Regions from separate parts of the Carboxydocella sp. ULO1 genome, predicted to be linked through region 1. Evidence: riboswitches for the same ligand, from Rfam matches in the RefSeq annotation. Region 1 holds a riboswitch; each other region holds the start of a gene.
The links. A riboswitch is a leader RNA that binds a small molecule or an ion and turns the genes downstream of it on or off. The one in region 1 is predicted to bind cyclic di-GMP.

Region 1 (5,080 bases):
GCCGTTCCATCATCTGCCCTCCCTTAATCCCGGCGGGGTATGATGCCCAGCACGGATATCTCCAGATACTTTTCTACATCTTCCGGTGTCTTGAGACTGTCATCCAGGAATTCCAGCAAGAAGATCAAGCCTGCTGCCACCATAAAACCCAGTACCAGAGCCATGGCAATGTTTATCGCTTTTTTCGGTTTCACCGGTTTCTCCGGCCTTACCGCTGGATCCACCACCTTGACATTGTCTACTGCCATTACATCCTTAATCTCATCGGCAAACACATAGGCAACGGTATTAACAAGATGGGCTACCCGTTCCTGGTTGGTATCCTCGGCACTGATAGTCAGCATAATGGTATCCTTCAGTAAACTGACTTTCAGCATCTCCTGGATTTCTTCCGGTTTCAGTTCCCCGCCCAGATTCTGGGCCACTTTTTCCGCCACTGTGCGGCTTTTCACAATTTCGTTATAGGTTTTCACCAGCTCCTTGGCAGCCAGCAAACTGGTGTAATCATCCCGGATCAGTTTTTGTCCACCTTTGTTCACCAGCAGCGTAGCTGAGGCTTCATATACCGGGGGTAAAACAAAGAAACTGAGAATAGCACTGGTAATGACTGCAAGTAACGGTATCAGAAACAGGATAAGCTTGTGTTTCCACAGCGTTTGCCCTAATTCGCGCAGGTCAATTTCTTCTTCCAGTTGCACAAAAATGCCCCCTTAATATTTGGTTTTTTGTCCATTTTTTATTATATCTAAACCATCTTTAAATTTGTGTCGAATTGTGTATTCAATTTTATTTTTTTATCGACATTTTGACTCTTATTTTGTTGAAAATTTTCTTTTATTCCTGGTTTTGGCCATCATATTTCGACATGAAATTTTTATATTCCATGCTAAAATTTTCTTAGACCAAACTAAAAAGAGGTGAGTCCATTGTCCTTATATATCTTACTAGCTATTGTCGCTTTAACTCTGTTTACCTTAGTCCTGGCTTTACTTGCCTTGCAAAAAAGAAAAAAACGTCCTGTCACCTATTTTTCCGCCTTTTCCTTATATTTTTTGCTGGCTTCCATCTTTTACTGGCAGCAGTACCACACTGAATGGACTGTCGATCCCCACTGGCTCAACTACTACAAAAACTTTCGCGGTCCAAGTATCACCGCTGCCCAGGCGGCCAGCACTGTCGACCATCCGGAAGTCATCACCCTGGCTGAACAGACCCGGCAGGCCCGGCAGCGTATGCAGGAACTGCAAGCCGTAGCAAAAGGGAAAATCAGCGGGGAAAACTTCGATACCTTTCAGTTGCTCTTAACCCAGGGCCGACTCACTACCTCGGATTTGCTGCCTCTTTATCAGCAAGGTGGATTAACTGAGGCCCAGTTATTAAAATTCCTTGATCAGGGCCTGCTCAGTGTAGAGCAATGGCAGGAGCTGGAGGAACAAATCAAAGAGGCGGCTGCCAAAAAAGCCACACCAGCCCCGCCGGCTCCCGCCCCGGTTAACCAGAAACCGGTCGCTCCTGTCGCCCAGCTGCAGGCCCGGCAACCCGGTACTACCGGTGCGGAAACGGTGGCTCTGGCCCTGGCCAGCCAGGCCAAGCAGCTGAGCCGGGCCCAGCTGGATCAACTGGTACTAGCTCAACTCAAAACCGTTCCTGATGCGCAAATCCAGGCCCTTTTGCCGGACCTCACCCCTGATACCGGTCGAGAGCAACTGACTGTGATCATCGTCAACAAACTGGTGGGCTGGAATCGCAATGAGCTGGCTGCCCGCTTCCTCTACGAATTCTATCGCTTGCCAGAAGCAGAGCAAAAACTATTACTGCAAAAACCCCTGACCACTTTACCACCCCAGCAGCAAATCCAGGCCCTCAGCAAACCCCTGGCCCTGCTGGTCAGTGACACCCTGGCCGGTCTGCAAAGATTGCTGGCCGCAAACTGAAAACCCCGCTTAGCGGGGTTTTCTTTTGCCCAGAACCTGGATGCCAGTGGGCAGCCCATAGCCATACCAGCTGTCCCATCCTTTACTGCCCAGATCAATTGCACCAGCTGTCAGCCGTTGCCTGATCTCTTTCGCTTTCAGCCTGGGATAGGCGGATTTCAATAAGGCTGCCAGCCCGGTGATATGGGGACTGGCCATCGATGTTCCGCTCATCACCTTATAATCTCCCCCCGGTATAGTACTGAGAATCTCCACCCCCGGCGCTACCAGATCCAGGGCCGGGCCAGTGCTGGAAAAGGGAGCCCGTTGCCACTGACGGTCAATCGCTCCTACGGCCATCACTTCCGGATACCTGGCCGGATAGAGAACGGTATCCCCTTTTCCTTCTTCGTTCCCAGCATTGCCCGCCGCAGCCATTAGCAGGATTCCCGCTCTGGCTGCTCTTTTCACCGCATACCGCAAAAGGGGATTGTTCTGTTTTCCTCCCAGGCTCAGGTTGACTATATCCAGCCGGTTTTTGATGGCCCATTCCAGACCAGCCGCTATGTCGCTGTACCAGCCGCTCCCCGCACTGTTCAGGGCCTTGATAGCAAAGAGCTCGACCCCCGGGGCAATCCCGACTACCCCTTGGCTATTGTCCTGAGCCGCTATTATCCCGGCCACATGGGTGCCATGACCATTATCATCCTGGAAGCTGTCCCCTGTCAGCGCAATCCCTCCGGCCACCTTCAAATCAGGATGCTGTAAATCAATTCCTGTATCCAGCACCCCTACCCTTACTCCTGAACCATTGACCCCCAGCTGGCTCGCCACCTGCGGGCCTGCCAGCACCGCCACCCCCCAGGGTATTTGCTGTTCCTGGGTGGTGGCCTGTTCATCTTCAAAAACTTCCATTACCCCGCGCAGGTTCCGTATCTGCTCAACTTCAGTCTGGTTCAATTCAATTACCAGATAAGGCATAGTTTCAAAACTGCGGACTATCTTGCCGGAAAGAGAGCGCAGTAAGCCTTCACGCCGCCGTCGCCAGTAACGTTCTTCCAGTTTGAGAATATAACGCTTCTTGCCTTCCATCCGGTTTGCCTCCTCTGTCTTTTTGTTGCATTATATTCCGCTGTCGTTAAATTGGCGATTTTTCTATTAAATTAGAACTTCTTGCTAGAGGCAGGATTTTTCCATTTAACCCCGAATATATTGGGTAAGAACAGAAGACAACGGGCAAACCAGGCGAAAGCCTGGGGCGCAAAGCCATGGGTCTAAGGTTCCCGTCGGGAACTATGATTGCCAGGCTGCTCATATGGCAAAGGGTAATGGCACTATAGCCATTTTGAGCAGCCTGCTTTCCAGTGGAAAGCAGGCTGTTTCTTTCCCACCCTTTACTGTACGCGCCCCCGGCTTTCCCTTCCCGCTGGGGGCGATATTTTATGAGGAAGCGAAGCGTGAGTCTGATTCTCCTGTTTCTGCTCTGGCTAATAGCCGCAGTGCCGGCCTGGGCAGCTGCCCAGCCTGGTGTCAGGTGGCTGGAACCCTTAACTTCCGAATTGGTAAAGGTAAAAATCAATCCCGCTCAACCGGGACAATTGCTGATTCAGGGTCAGAACTTGCCTGCCGGACAGGTACTGGTGGAAATCCGTCGCGGCGATGACCGCGCCGCCTATTACTTCCCGGTCCGTAACGGTGCTATCACTGGTTCCTTCTGGTTGCGCTTTGGCAGCGGCCAGTATTACCTGACCGTTTATCTCCCGGCCGGTGCTGCTTTCCTCTACCAGATCGAGGCTGAAGCACGTCTGGAAGCTATCGACTTGCCGGACCGACGTTATCTCCTGCCTGGCAGTGGCGTGGAAAGCGACCATCCCACCTTGCGGAAACTGGCCCAGGATCTGGTTGGAAAAAACGCCGGCGCCAGACCAAAAGCCTATAATATTTACCGCTGGGTAACCAGCAATATAGCCTATGATGCTGCTCGCCTCAGCAGCCAGCAACTTTATGGTCCCGGTTCAGGCGCCCTGGCCACCCTGGCCAGCCGCAAGGGCCTCTGCCTGGATTATGCCAATCTGACGGTAGCTCTCCTGCGCGCCGCTAACCTGCCGGCCAGGGTAGTGGTGGGCCAGGCCTATGACCGCGTCTGGTACGAACACTCCTGGGCCGAAGTCCTGCTGGACGGCAAATGGCAACCCCTGGACCCTACCTGGGATGCCGGTTACCTGGCGGGCAACCGATTTATCCCGCGTGCCCAAACCCTCTACTTCTCCATGTCCTACAGCCAGTTCTACCGCTACCACCGGGCGGAAGAATACCGATAAACTGCAAAAGCGGTACCTCGCCTTACGGCCTGGTACCGCTTTTTCCCTTATGACATCAATCTGGCCAGCAACGCTGCCAGTTCAGCTCTTGTCGTCACTCCTGCCGGAGCCAGTTTATTTTTTTCCCGTCCTTTCAGGATGCCGGCTTCCACCAGTTTGTTCACTGCTCCCTGCGCCCAGGTGGCTACCTGCTGCCGGTCGCTGTAGCTCTCCAGCTTACCGCCATTTCCGCCCTTGATTTTGCTCCCATAAGCCCGTTCCAGGATCACTGCCAGCTCCTGCCGGGTTAACTTATCCCCTGGCCGAAACTTGCCCTGATACCCCTGCATCAGTCCGGCTTTGGCCGCTGCAGCCACATAGGGCGCATACCAGGCCGAACTCTGGACATCAGAGAAGGTCGCAGTGGCGCTATCCTCTATTTCTGCTCCTGTGGCTTCCACCAGCATTTTAGCCGCTTCTGCCCGGGCAACCGGCTGCTCTGGCCGGAAGTATCCCTGCTCATCTCCATCGATTACGGCCAACCCGGCGATTTTTTCGATCTCCCCTCTGGCCCAGTGTTTAGCAGTATCGGGGAAACTGTTCTTCACAGCTACTACCCCGTATAAACCGCCTCGTTTAATACTGGCAGTAATGGTCCCGGTAGCAGCATCAAAATTTTGCTGCCGGACTTTCAGTTTTTGACCATTGCCTTTAAATTCGAAGAGATAAATATTTTTTTCACCCTGAACTTTGCTCTGATCCAGCTTAAAGCTAATTTTGAAGGCTTGTGCCGGTTTAAAGGACAGAGTCAGATCATAAACCGGGCTGAGCAGATCGCCCCTGATGATAAAAGGCGCCTCTTCATAG
Region 2 (5,080 bases), on a different contig from region 1:
ACTGGGATGGATCAGATTTGCGAATAAAGTCAAATGGTCTAACCTGAAGGTTTAAGGTCAGTTTTTGGATAATGTCAATGGCTTTTTGAGTGCCCAGGGCTCGCTCCAGGATTTCCCGGGCATAGTCGATACCACCCTGGTTAATATACTCTTTGGCTATACAAAGCTGATGAAATTCACGCAACACCTGTTCCGTATATTCCCGGCTGACCTTACGCAAATTGGCAATTTCAAAGGTCAGTTTCTCCACTTCATCTTCCTTCATTTTTTTCAGCACCTGAGCTGAGAGCTCAGGACCAAGGGCTATTAGCAATATTGCTGCTTTCTGCTTTCCTGTTAGACCTTTGGCCAACTACATCACCTCTATTCCTCGGCCAACCAGGTGCGTAACAACCCGGCCACATTTTCCGGTTCTTTTTTGGCCAGTTGCTCAATTTCTTCCTGAATTTTTTCCAGTTCAGATTTTTCTTGGGTCTTTTCAATGCTGACGCCGGCCAGAAGCTGTTCCACCGAAACCGGCTCAGGCTGTATTCCGCCTTTAGGAGTTAACACCTTCTTAAGCATGAAAGCAAGCCAGATTAGAACTATCGCAATCCCCGCCCAGATTGCTATCTGTTTGTAAAGTTCCATTTTTTCAGCTTTTGTCAGCTCAGCTGCCAGAGCCTGTTGATCGGATGTATCAAAAGGAATGGCGGTAACTTTAATCATATCACCACGAGCAGTATCAACACCCAGAGCACTGGCAACAACTTCCTGCACTGCTCCTACTTGATCCTCTTTTACCCTTTGCCCATCCACCATCACAGCTACTGACAGGCGCTTAATTGAGCCAGGCGCTACGACACGATGTTCTTGAGTACGGTCAATCTCATAGTTGCGGATTTTATTGCTCTTATTGCTTTCACTGCTGTTATTCTGCTGAGTTATTTGCTGATAACCGGGTATATTTGTGGTCGTTCCGGGAACTCCCTGCGGAATAGTGCTGCTGCCCTTCTGGTTTTCTTCCTGAATCTGCTCCGACCGCGTTACTTTATCTCCCCAGTCCTCTTTGTTGATTTCAACCCGGTCAAAGTCCAGTTCAGCAGTCACTCTAACCACTGCCTTACCCTGTCCAAAAACCCGGTCCAGCATAGACTGGGCTGATTTTTCCATATCCTTTTCCAGCTGCTGTTTTAATTCCAGCTGGGATGCTGTTAGCTTCGAACTATTTTTCTCTTCACTGCCCAGATTAATATCATCACTTAAACTCTGCATATTGGAATCAACAATTGTTACATTTTCCGGCTTTAAACCTTTAACACTATTGGCTACCAGACGGATCAGGCCCACTACCTGCTCTTCTTTTAATTTCTGGTAGGGTTTCAGTTTCAGCATTACTGCCGCTCTAGCTTCCTGTTCATTCTCCAGGGCAAACAAACTGTTCTGCGGCAACACAATATGAACCCGCGCCTGCTCAACCTCATTCATTCGCATGATAGTGCGGGTCAGTTCTCCTTCCAATGCCCGCTGGTATTTGGCCTGACGATCGGTATCTGTCTCCCCGAATTTAGGCTGGTCGAATAATTCAAAACCCACCACGCCACCAGTAGGTACACCATCACTGGCCAGTTTTAAGCGAATAGAAGCTTGCTGGTCAGCGGGTACCAGGATGGTCTTGCCATCCGCTGAAACCTGATATGGCACTTTCATCTCATCCAGTTTGGCTGTGATGGCACCAGCGTCGGCTGCTTCCAGGTTAGTAAAAAGGGGCTGATAATCAGGCTGCCGGTAAAAATACAAAATCGCCCCAATGGCTACAACAACAGTCACTGCCGCCGCCAGGGCCAGTATTTTCTGGGTTTGGTTGGCCTGTTGCCAGAATTGCATCAGTTTTTCCCTGACTTTGGCATATAACTCTTTCATATCCACCTTCCTCACTAACCTTTAACTTTTATACCTGCATGCGCATGATTTCCTGATACGCCTCAATTACCTTATTGCGTATTTGTACCGTTAATTGCAAAGCCAGATTAGCTTTTTCCCCGATAATCATTACGGTGTGCAAATCAGGGGCCTGACCGGTCAAGAGTTGCATCCTGGCGGCATCGCTCTGTTTTTGCAACTCATCCACTTTGGCCAAATTGGCAGCCAGTATTTCACTAAAACTGGGACCCTCACTGTTAGTAACAGTTTTTGTTTTATCCAACCCCAGGGGTTGAGCCAATCCGCTGCTTTGGATTGCTTCGATTTTCATTCTTTCACCCCTTTTCCGCTAATTAACGGCCAATATCCAGAGCCTTGACCGCCATGGACTTAGCAGCATTCAAGGCGGTAACATTGGCTTCATAAGCTCTCGTAGCTGAAATCATGTCTACCATTTCCGTCACTACATTCACATTCGGCATTGTCACATACCCCTGGTTATCGGCATCCGGATGCTGGGGGTTGTAAACTCTGGGTAAAGGACTCTGGTCTTCTGCAACCTGAACTACCCTAACTCCCTTTCCCGCAGGAACAGGTTTTTGCTGCCCCAGAGCATTCTGTAAAGCCTGGGCAAAGGTAAGCTCATCGGCCCGCTCTGCAAAAACTACCATTTGCCGCCGATAAGGGCCTCCGTTCTGCGTTCTGGTAGTATTAACATTAGCCAGATTGTTGGAAATAACATCTAGCCGCAACCTCTGGGCCGTCAATCCTGAAGCACTGATTTCCAGACTGTCAAACCAGCTCATTAATTAGCGCCTCCCTTCGGAGATCACATATTTCAGCTTGGCAATTTCCGCTCCAATTTGTCTGGATAAAGCTTCATAATAAATGGTGTTTTTCGCCAGTTCAGCCATTTCCAAATCAATATCTACATTGTTACCATCATTTCGGAGAGAAGTATCCTCCTGCCGGACAAGCTGAGGTTGAACAGCCACAATTGGGACAGAACCAATGGGCAAATGTTTAGCATCCGTTCTGACACCTGCAAGGGTAGTCTTTTCTCCCTGTCCTAACGCTGCAGCCAGAACCTCTTCAAAAACCACATCACTGCGTTTAAAACCAGGTGTGCTCACATTAGCAATGTTATTGCTTAAAACCTGATGCCGCAGGCTGGCTGCATCCAGACCCCGTTCTAAAAAATTGATTGTCGAAAGATTGAGAATGCGCTCGATCATCTCGCTATCCCTCCAAAAAATAAACCCGGCAGAGGCCAGGGCAAGAGAACCCTTTGGTAACCCGGCTGCCATACTCATCTGAGCTACAGGCCCGTGGCTTTGCGTCTTGGCCTTTCGACCAAGTTGCCCTGAGCAAAGGACAGGACTTTAGTCCCATATTATTGCTTTTTGTTTAACCATTTTCGTTTTTCTTCTTTTTTTGTCATCTTATGTCGCATTATATATTCGCCGCAGCTGGCGAAATTCCTTTCTCTTATCAATAAAATATCAAGCTTTACCTTAAAAAATATAGTATTTGTTGCTGGAAAGACAAGAAAAAAAACCACCAGTAAGGTGGTTTTTCATCGTTTTCTAAAAATTAGTGTTTTAGCTTTTTTAGTTCTTCCAGCAGCCGATCATTTAATACCCGGATATAAGTGCCTTTCATTCCCAGGGATTTGGACTCAATCACACCTGCGCTTTCAAATTTTCGCAGAGCGTTTACAATTACCGAACGCGTAATACCTACCCGGTCAGCAATTTTGCTGGCCACCAGCAATCCTTCTTCCCCGCCCAGTTCCTCAAAAATATGCTCAACTGCCTCCAGTTCCGAGAAGGACAGGGTAGCCAGAGCGATTTGAACAGCCGCTTTTTTCCTTGCTTCTTCTTCTACTCGCTCGGCTTTAGATCTGAGGATTTCCATTCCAATAACAGTCGCACCATATTCGGCCAGGATTAAATCGGCATTACTGAATTCAGTATTAAATTTAGCCAGGACCAGAGTGCCCAGGCGGTCACCGCCACCCAGTATGGGAACTACCGTTGTACGCTTCCCACTGAATATACAGGTATGCCCGCCTTCAAAAACACAGGTGTTGGCCCGCTGGTGAAAATCAGTACAAGTATCAGAAACTTTAAGCAGAGCCTCATTGTATGCCTCAGGAAACCGCTCTGCCTGTTCCACGATCTGAACCATGGTGTCACATTCGAATTTTTTCATAAACGCATGGCCCAGTACTTTTCCTCTTCTTCCCACAATGTAAACATTGGCATCTACACAATCACACAAAACTTTGGCCATTTCTTCAAAATCTACAGGGTTGCCCGCTGCTTTCTGTAAAAGTCGGTTGATCTTCCTCGTCTTCTCTAAAAGTATTTCCATTTCTTCCATTCCTGCTGTCCCTCCAAAGAATAGTGTTTATAAAATATATCGGCTCAAATCCCGATTTTGCACCACATCAGCCAGCTTTTTTCTGACATATTCGGCATCAATAGTAATATGTTTTTCCTCAGTTTCCGGAGCAGCAAAGGCAATATCTTCCAGAACTTTTTCCAAAATAGTGTGTAATCTTCGTGCCCCGATATTCTCTGTTTCTTCATTTACAGTATAAGCTATTTTCGCTATTTCAGCAAGGGCATTTTCAGAGAATTTAACTTCTATGCCTTCTGTAGCCAGCAAAGCTGTATATTGCTTGATTAATGAGTTCTGCGGCTCAATTAAAATTTGTAAAAAATCCTGTTCACTCAATGGTTCTAATTCAACCCGGATTGGAAATCTTCCTTGCAGTTCTGGAATCAAATCCGATGGTTTCGCAACATGAAAGGCACCAGCAGCAATGAAGAGCATGTGATCTGTTTTGATGGCCCCATATTTGGTCATGACGGTTGAACCTTCCACAATCGGCAATATATCCCGCTGAACCCCACCCCGCGACACATCTGGCCCACCAGTCTGTTCCCTGGCTGCAATCTTGTCAATTTCGTCCAGAAAAATTATTCCTGTTTCTTCTGCTCGCTCAATCGCTGCTGCAATCACTTCATCCATATCAATGAGTTTCTGTGCCTCTTCCTGCATCAATATTCTTCTCGCTTCCGCTACAGTTACTTTCCGTTTTCGCTTCTTCCTGGGCAGGAAGCCGCTTAGCATATCCTGAATATTCAAACCCATATCCTCAATGCTTCCC
Region 3 (5,080 bases), on a different contig from region 1:
TGGGGCTGGATCGGGTGCTGTTCGTTCCCTCCGGCCAGCCCCCCCATAAACAGGGGGCAAAAGTGACAGCGGCGGAACTACGGGCGGAGATGGTCAGGCTGGCCATAGCGGACAATCCCCGTTTTCAGCTCTGCCTGCTGGAGCTGGAAAGGCCAGGGCCTTCATATACATACGATACGGTTCGGCAGCTGCTGGACCAGGGGAATTACCAGGAGCTCTATTTCATCACCGGGGCCGATGCGGTGCTGGAGATTCTGACCTGGCACCGGGTGCGGGAATTGCTGGCCTTATGTCATTTTATTGCTGTTACAAGGCCGGGTTTTGAGCTGGAGCAATTGCGGGAGGTGCAGGGACGGCTGGGAACGCAGCTGGGACAGCGAATCCGGCCCTTTACAGTGCCCTCTCTGGCTATTTCCTCCTCGGACATACGGGCCCGGGTGGCCCGGGGGAAAAGCATTAAGTATCTGGTTCATCCCGAGGTGGAAAAATTTATTGTTAATAATAACCTGTACCGGTTTTAATTTGCTCACATACTTTGCGCCCACCATTCAAATACTAAACTTGCCTGAAAGGCAGACTTATTTTTGGAGAGGTGGGTTACCATGGTGACAACATTGTATGTAGGCAATTTGCCCTGGGCCATTAAACAGGATGACTTAATCCGGGCCTTTTCCCAGCATGGGGAAGTGCTGGGGGCCAGGATTATTACTGACCGGGAAACCGGGCGCAGTCGCGGTTTCGGTTTTGTGGAAGTCAATGATGCCGATGCCGATCGCATGATTCAGGCGATGAACGGGGCGGAGCTACAGGGACGTACAATTACTGTAAATGAGGCTAAACCCAGGGAATTACAGTAAGTAAAAGAAGACTGTCGACCTTTACGTCGGCAGTCTTCTTTTAAAATTCTTTTTCAGCAATCTTTTCACAGGCCAGTTTTACTGAAATAAAGGTACCCTTTCCAGTATAGGAGATAAGCAATTGTTCACATTGATTAAAAACTAGCGGCAGACCTCTTCCCAGGGAGTTCCGGGTGGAAAAACCATTAATTAGGATGGATTGTGGCAATTTTTCCAGCACAAACCCTTTTCCCTCGTCTCTAAGGGTAATAATGATGTTATAGCTTTTATCTAACCCCCATTGTACGTGCCCCCGGCCAGCATGTTTTACAATATTTGTGATTAACTCAGAAAAAACCACGGAATAGATCCTTTGCTTATGCTGGGGTACTAAAATTTTTTCCAGCCAGTTGCTAAACATTTGTCTGGCCTGGGATATATCAAAAACGCTTTTAATAGAAACTTTAGTAAAATAGGTGTAATCGAGTTCGTGGTGTTTAATTTCTTCATCGCTGATTAACTTTACCTTTCCGTTTGTGACATCCTCTAAAAAATTTTTATAAAGTGCTACTATATGTTTATACTGCCAATCATGGTGTCCTTCAGGGTTAAAAGTTTTTTCCCACCAATTAATGAAGACATTTACTACCTGCGGGTCCCATTGTTTACCTGCCTCTTGAATTAATATCCCGATTGCCTGTTCCTGGGACATACCTGGACGGTATACTCTGTCACTGGTCATTGCATCAAAAGCATCTGCCACTGCTAATATTCTGGCGCCTAAATCAATGGTTTCACCAACCAGGCCATAGGGGTAACCGCTTCCATTCCAGTATTCATGGTGCTGAGCAATGGCAGGCAATAGTTCCCGAAAACTTTCAAATCCTTCCAGAATACGACATGCTATTAAAGGATGCTGTTTAAGCAGGGTCATTTCTTCTTCTGTTAACTTATCTGGCTTTCTTAATATTTGGTCGGGTACTCCGATTTTACCGATATCGTGGAATAGTGCGGCCAGATAGATTTGCTCCACCTGTTCTTGTGGGAGATCCATTTCCAGGGCAATGATTCTGGCATACTCTGCTACTTTCTGGGAGTGATGTTTTGTATAACTGTCTTTTGCTTCAACAGCCTGGATGATTGTATTAATCGCTGCAATCATGACTTCATTAGTTGGTATTTCCGAGTATTTGGCAGCGAACAGGCTGATGTACTTGATATCCATTGAAATTGTATCCCCTTCCCTATGTTATTAACCATGAAATAGCAGATTAGCATTAAAGCCAGCGGTACCATTTTTCCGGACTAGATTCTTAAACATCCTTAATAATAGAAAAAGCCTTTCCAGGGAAGCCCATGGAAAGGCAGAGCAACCATATGCTCGCTGCTTTCCAGCTTCGGCAACCTGGCAATCATAGCCCTGGAGGGGCCTTAGACCCATGGCTTTGCGCCCCCATCTTTCGATGGGTTTGCCTTTATCGACTGTTTTGCATTTTATTGTATAGCACAAATTTAATCTACTAAATAATTTATTACAATTAAACTAAAAATGTCAATACTGGATAAAGAATATTTTAACATACATCCACCACTTGACCACCGGTAATAACCTGCAGTTGCTCCAGGGTTACTGGCACAGCTGAATTGGGAGTACCGGCAGCAGCATAGACAAGCGGAAATCTCTGCATACTGATATCCAGATATACCGGCAGGGGCTGGGAGAGAGCAAAGGGACAAACTCCGCCAGCGGGATAGCCGGTATAGTGCAGGGCCTGTTCGGGGTTAGCAAAACGGATTTTGCGGGCTCCGGTTAAGGCCTTTAATTTTTTGGTATCCACCCTGAGATCTCCACAGGTAACTACCAGCAGGGGCTTCTCATCAGCCAGGAATACCAGGCTTTTAGCGATTTGGGCCGGTGTCACCCCTAGCGCCCTGGCAGCCAGCTCACTGGTTTCGGTACTGACCTCAAACTCGATTACCTTTATTCCCAGCTGGAATTGATCCAGAAATTCCTGAATCCGTTGATGAACTGGATTTTGCAGGGTTTGTACCACCATCGTCTCCCCCTCATCTCCTTTTTTAGAGTCAGTATAAAGAAAAATGGGAGAAAATGCAAGGCACTCGCCATTTTTGCCTGTTTATGCTATAATGGGCGGAGAAAACTGTCAACAGGGGTTAACCGGGATGGAAGCAGTTACCTTTATTCAACAACAAGTAAAAGGAGAACGCTGGCAGCATATTGAAGGGGTACGCCAGCAGGCCCGCCGCTTGGCCCTTATTCATGGACTGGAGCCGGAAAAGGCGGAACAGGCGGCCCTCTGGCATGATGTCGCCCGCGATTATCCTCCGGAGCGGTTGCTGGAACTGGCCCGGCAGCAGGGGCTGGAACTGGATGCCGACTGGCTGGCTGTACCCATGCTTTTACATGGGCCGGTGGGAGCGCAGCTGGCGGCTGAACAGGGGGTAAGGGACAAGGAAGTTTTGCAGGCCATTGCCCGTCATACCCTGGGCCATCCGGAGGCGACAGCCCTGGACAAGCTGTTGTTTGTGGCCGATATGATCGAACCGGGACGGGATTACCCTGGAGTGGAGGAATTGAGACTGCTGGCAGCCAGGGATCTGGAAGGGGCCTATCTGGCCGGGCTGGATCATACTCTCCGCTATTTGCTGGAGCGCCAGCAATACATCCATCCGCTGGCGGTTAGGGCCCGCAATGCCCAGTTACTAAGACTTAAGGCAAGGGAGGTAAAATAAGTGTCTGAGCAAGAGACCAGAAAGTTACTGGATTTGATTAAAGCCGGTGCCGAAGACAAGAAAGCCCGCAATATCACTATTCTGGAACTGGGTGAACTCTCAATTATGACCGATTATTTTGTCATCATGAGCGGTAATTCCACCACCCAGGTGCGGGCTATCGCCGATGGGATTGAAGAGAAGGTCAAGGAAGGCCTGGGGGTAATTCCCCTGCGGCGGGAAGGCCTGCGTTCTGGCCGCTGGATTTTGCTGGATTATGGTCAGGCGGTGGTGCATGTCTTTCTGGAGGAAGAGCGCCAGTATTATAACCTGGAACGTCTCTGGGGCGAGGCTAAGCGCCTTGACAGTTAAGCCGCTTTTCAGTATAATATCGGACAAAATGGTAATTTAATGGCGATGAAGGGGAAGAGTACCTTATTAGCCGGTTGACAGAGAGCCGCTGGCTGGTGGAAAGCGGTAACCGCCATAGGGGAACTGGCCCCGGAGCTGGAAAGGCGAACCCGCTGGCAGTAGTCTTTCCCGGCCGCCGCCGTTACCGGCAGCAAGGGGATCGGGCTTTTTGAGTCCGGTCAATTTGGGTGGTACCGCGGAAGCAAGGCCTTTCGTCCCAAGGGGGAGGAAAGGCTTTTCTATTTGGCAAAAATAAGGAGGAGTGGACTGGATGGAGCAGCGCTATAATTTTGCTGAGATCGAACCGAAGTGGCAGGCCCGCTGGGCGGAGGAAAAGCTCTACCGGGTAGAAGAAAGTCAGGACAAGCCCAAGTATTATTGTCTGGAGATGTTCCCTTATCCCTCCGGCAATTTGCATATGGGGCATGTGCGCAATTATTCCATCGGGGATGTGGTGGCCCGCTTTAAAACCATGCAGGGTTACCAGGTACTGCATCCCATGGGCTGGGATGCTTTTGGCTTGCCGGCAGAAAATGCGGCAATTAAGCATGGGATTCATCCGGCGACCTGGACCTGGTCCAATATTGACAATATGCGGCGGCAATTAAAGGGCATGGGGATCAGTTATGACTGGGACCGGGAGGTAGCTACCTGTCATCCCGGCTATTATCGCTGGACCCAGTGGCTGTTCCTGCAATTCTTCAAAAAAGGTCTGGCTTATAAGAAAAAATCGGCGGTTAACTGGTGTCCTTCCTGTGCCACCGTGCTGGCCAATGAGCAGGTGGTGGATGGGCACTGTGAACGCTGTGATTCCCAGGTTACCAAAAAGGACCTGGAACAGTGGTTCTTGCGCATTACCGATTATGCGGAACGTTTGCTGAATGACCTGGAAAAACTGACCGGCTGGCCGGAAAAGGTCAAGATTATGCAGGAAAACTGGATCGGCCGCAGTGAAGGGGTGGAAATCACCTTTGGCATCAAGGGGCGGGAGGAAACCATTACCGTCTATACTACCCGACCGGATACCATTTTCGGGGTAACCTATATGGTGCTGGCCCCCGAACATCCCCTGGTGCCGGAACTGGTAAAAGGCCAGCCCC

Region 2: it holds a riboswitch for cyclic di-GMP, as region 1 does, so the genes downstream of both, flgB (flagellar basal body rod protein FlgB) here and ULO1_RS07650 (transglutaminase family protein) in region 1, are expected to answer to the same signal.
Region 3: it holds a riboswitch for cyclic di-GMP, as region 1 does, so the genes downstream of both, ULO1_RS03085 (HD domain-containing phosphohydrolase) here and ULO1_RS07650 (transglutaminase family protein) in region 1, are expected to answer to the same signal.

Annotation. Positions count from the first base shown of each region.
Region 1 covers NZ_BDLQ01000040.1:24,090-29,169, reverse strand. Annotated here, with positions in the region: gene ULO1_RS07670 (CpsD/CapB family tyrosine-protein kinase) at 1-10, opposite strand, end outside; gene ULO1_RS07665 (YveK family protein) at 24-698, opposite strand; gene ULO1_RS07660 (hypothetical protein) at 927-1,934, shown strand; gene ULO1_RS07655 (S8 family peptidase) at 1,944-3,005, opposite strand; cyclic di-GMP riboswitch class I at 3,139-3,228, shown strand; gene ULO1_RS07650 (transglutaminase family protein) at 3,356-4,234, shown strand; gene ULO1_RS07645 (S-layer homology domain-containing protein) at 4,282-5,080, opposite strand, start outside.
Region 2 covers NZ_BDLQ01000021.1:106,357-111,436, forward strand. Annotated here, with positions in the region: gene fliG (flagellar motor switch protein FliG) at 1-352, opposite strand, end outside; gene fliF (flagellar basal-body MS-ring/collar protein FliF) at 364-1,902, opposite strand; gene fliE (flagellar hook-basal body complex protein FliE) at 1,931-2,233, opposite strand; gene flgC (flagellar basal body rod protein FlgC) at 2,256-2,708, opposite strand; gene flgB (flagellar basal body rod protein FlgB) at 2,712-3,137, opposite strand; cyclic di-GMP riboswitch class I at 3,190-3,275, opposite strand; gene codY (GTP-sensing pleiotropic transcriptional regulator CodY) at 3,496-4,278, opposite strand; gene hslU (ATP-dependent protease ATPase subunit HslU) at 4,315-5,080, opposite strand, start outside.
Region 3 covers NZ_BDLQ01000012.1:29,164-34,243, forward strand. Annotated here, with positions in the region: gene nadD (nicotinate-nucleotide adenylyltransferase) at 1-521, shown strand, start outside; gene ULO1_RS03080 (RNA-binding protein) at 603-857, shown strand; gene ULO1_RS03085 (HD domain-containing phosphohydrolase) at 898-2,061, opposite strand; cyclic di-GMP riboswitch class I at 2,233-2,320, opposite strand; gene ULO1_RS03090 (YbaK/EbsC family protein) at 2,411-2,893, opposite strand; gene yqeK (bis(5'-nucleosyl)-tetraphosphatase (symmetrical) YqeK) at 3,021-3,590, shown strand; gene rsfS (ribosome silencing factor) at 3,591-3,941, shown strand; T-box leader at 3,978-4,203, shown strand; gene leuS (leucine--tRNA ligase) at 4,252-5,080, shown strand, end outside.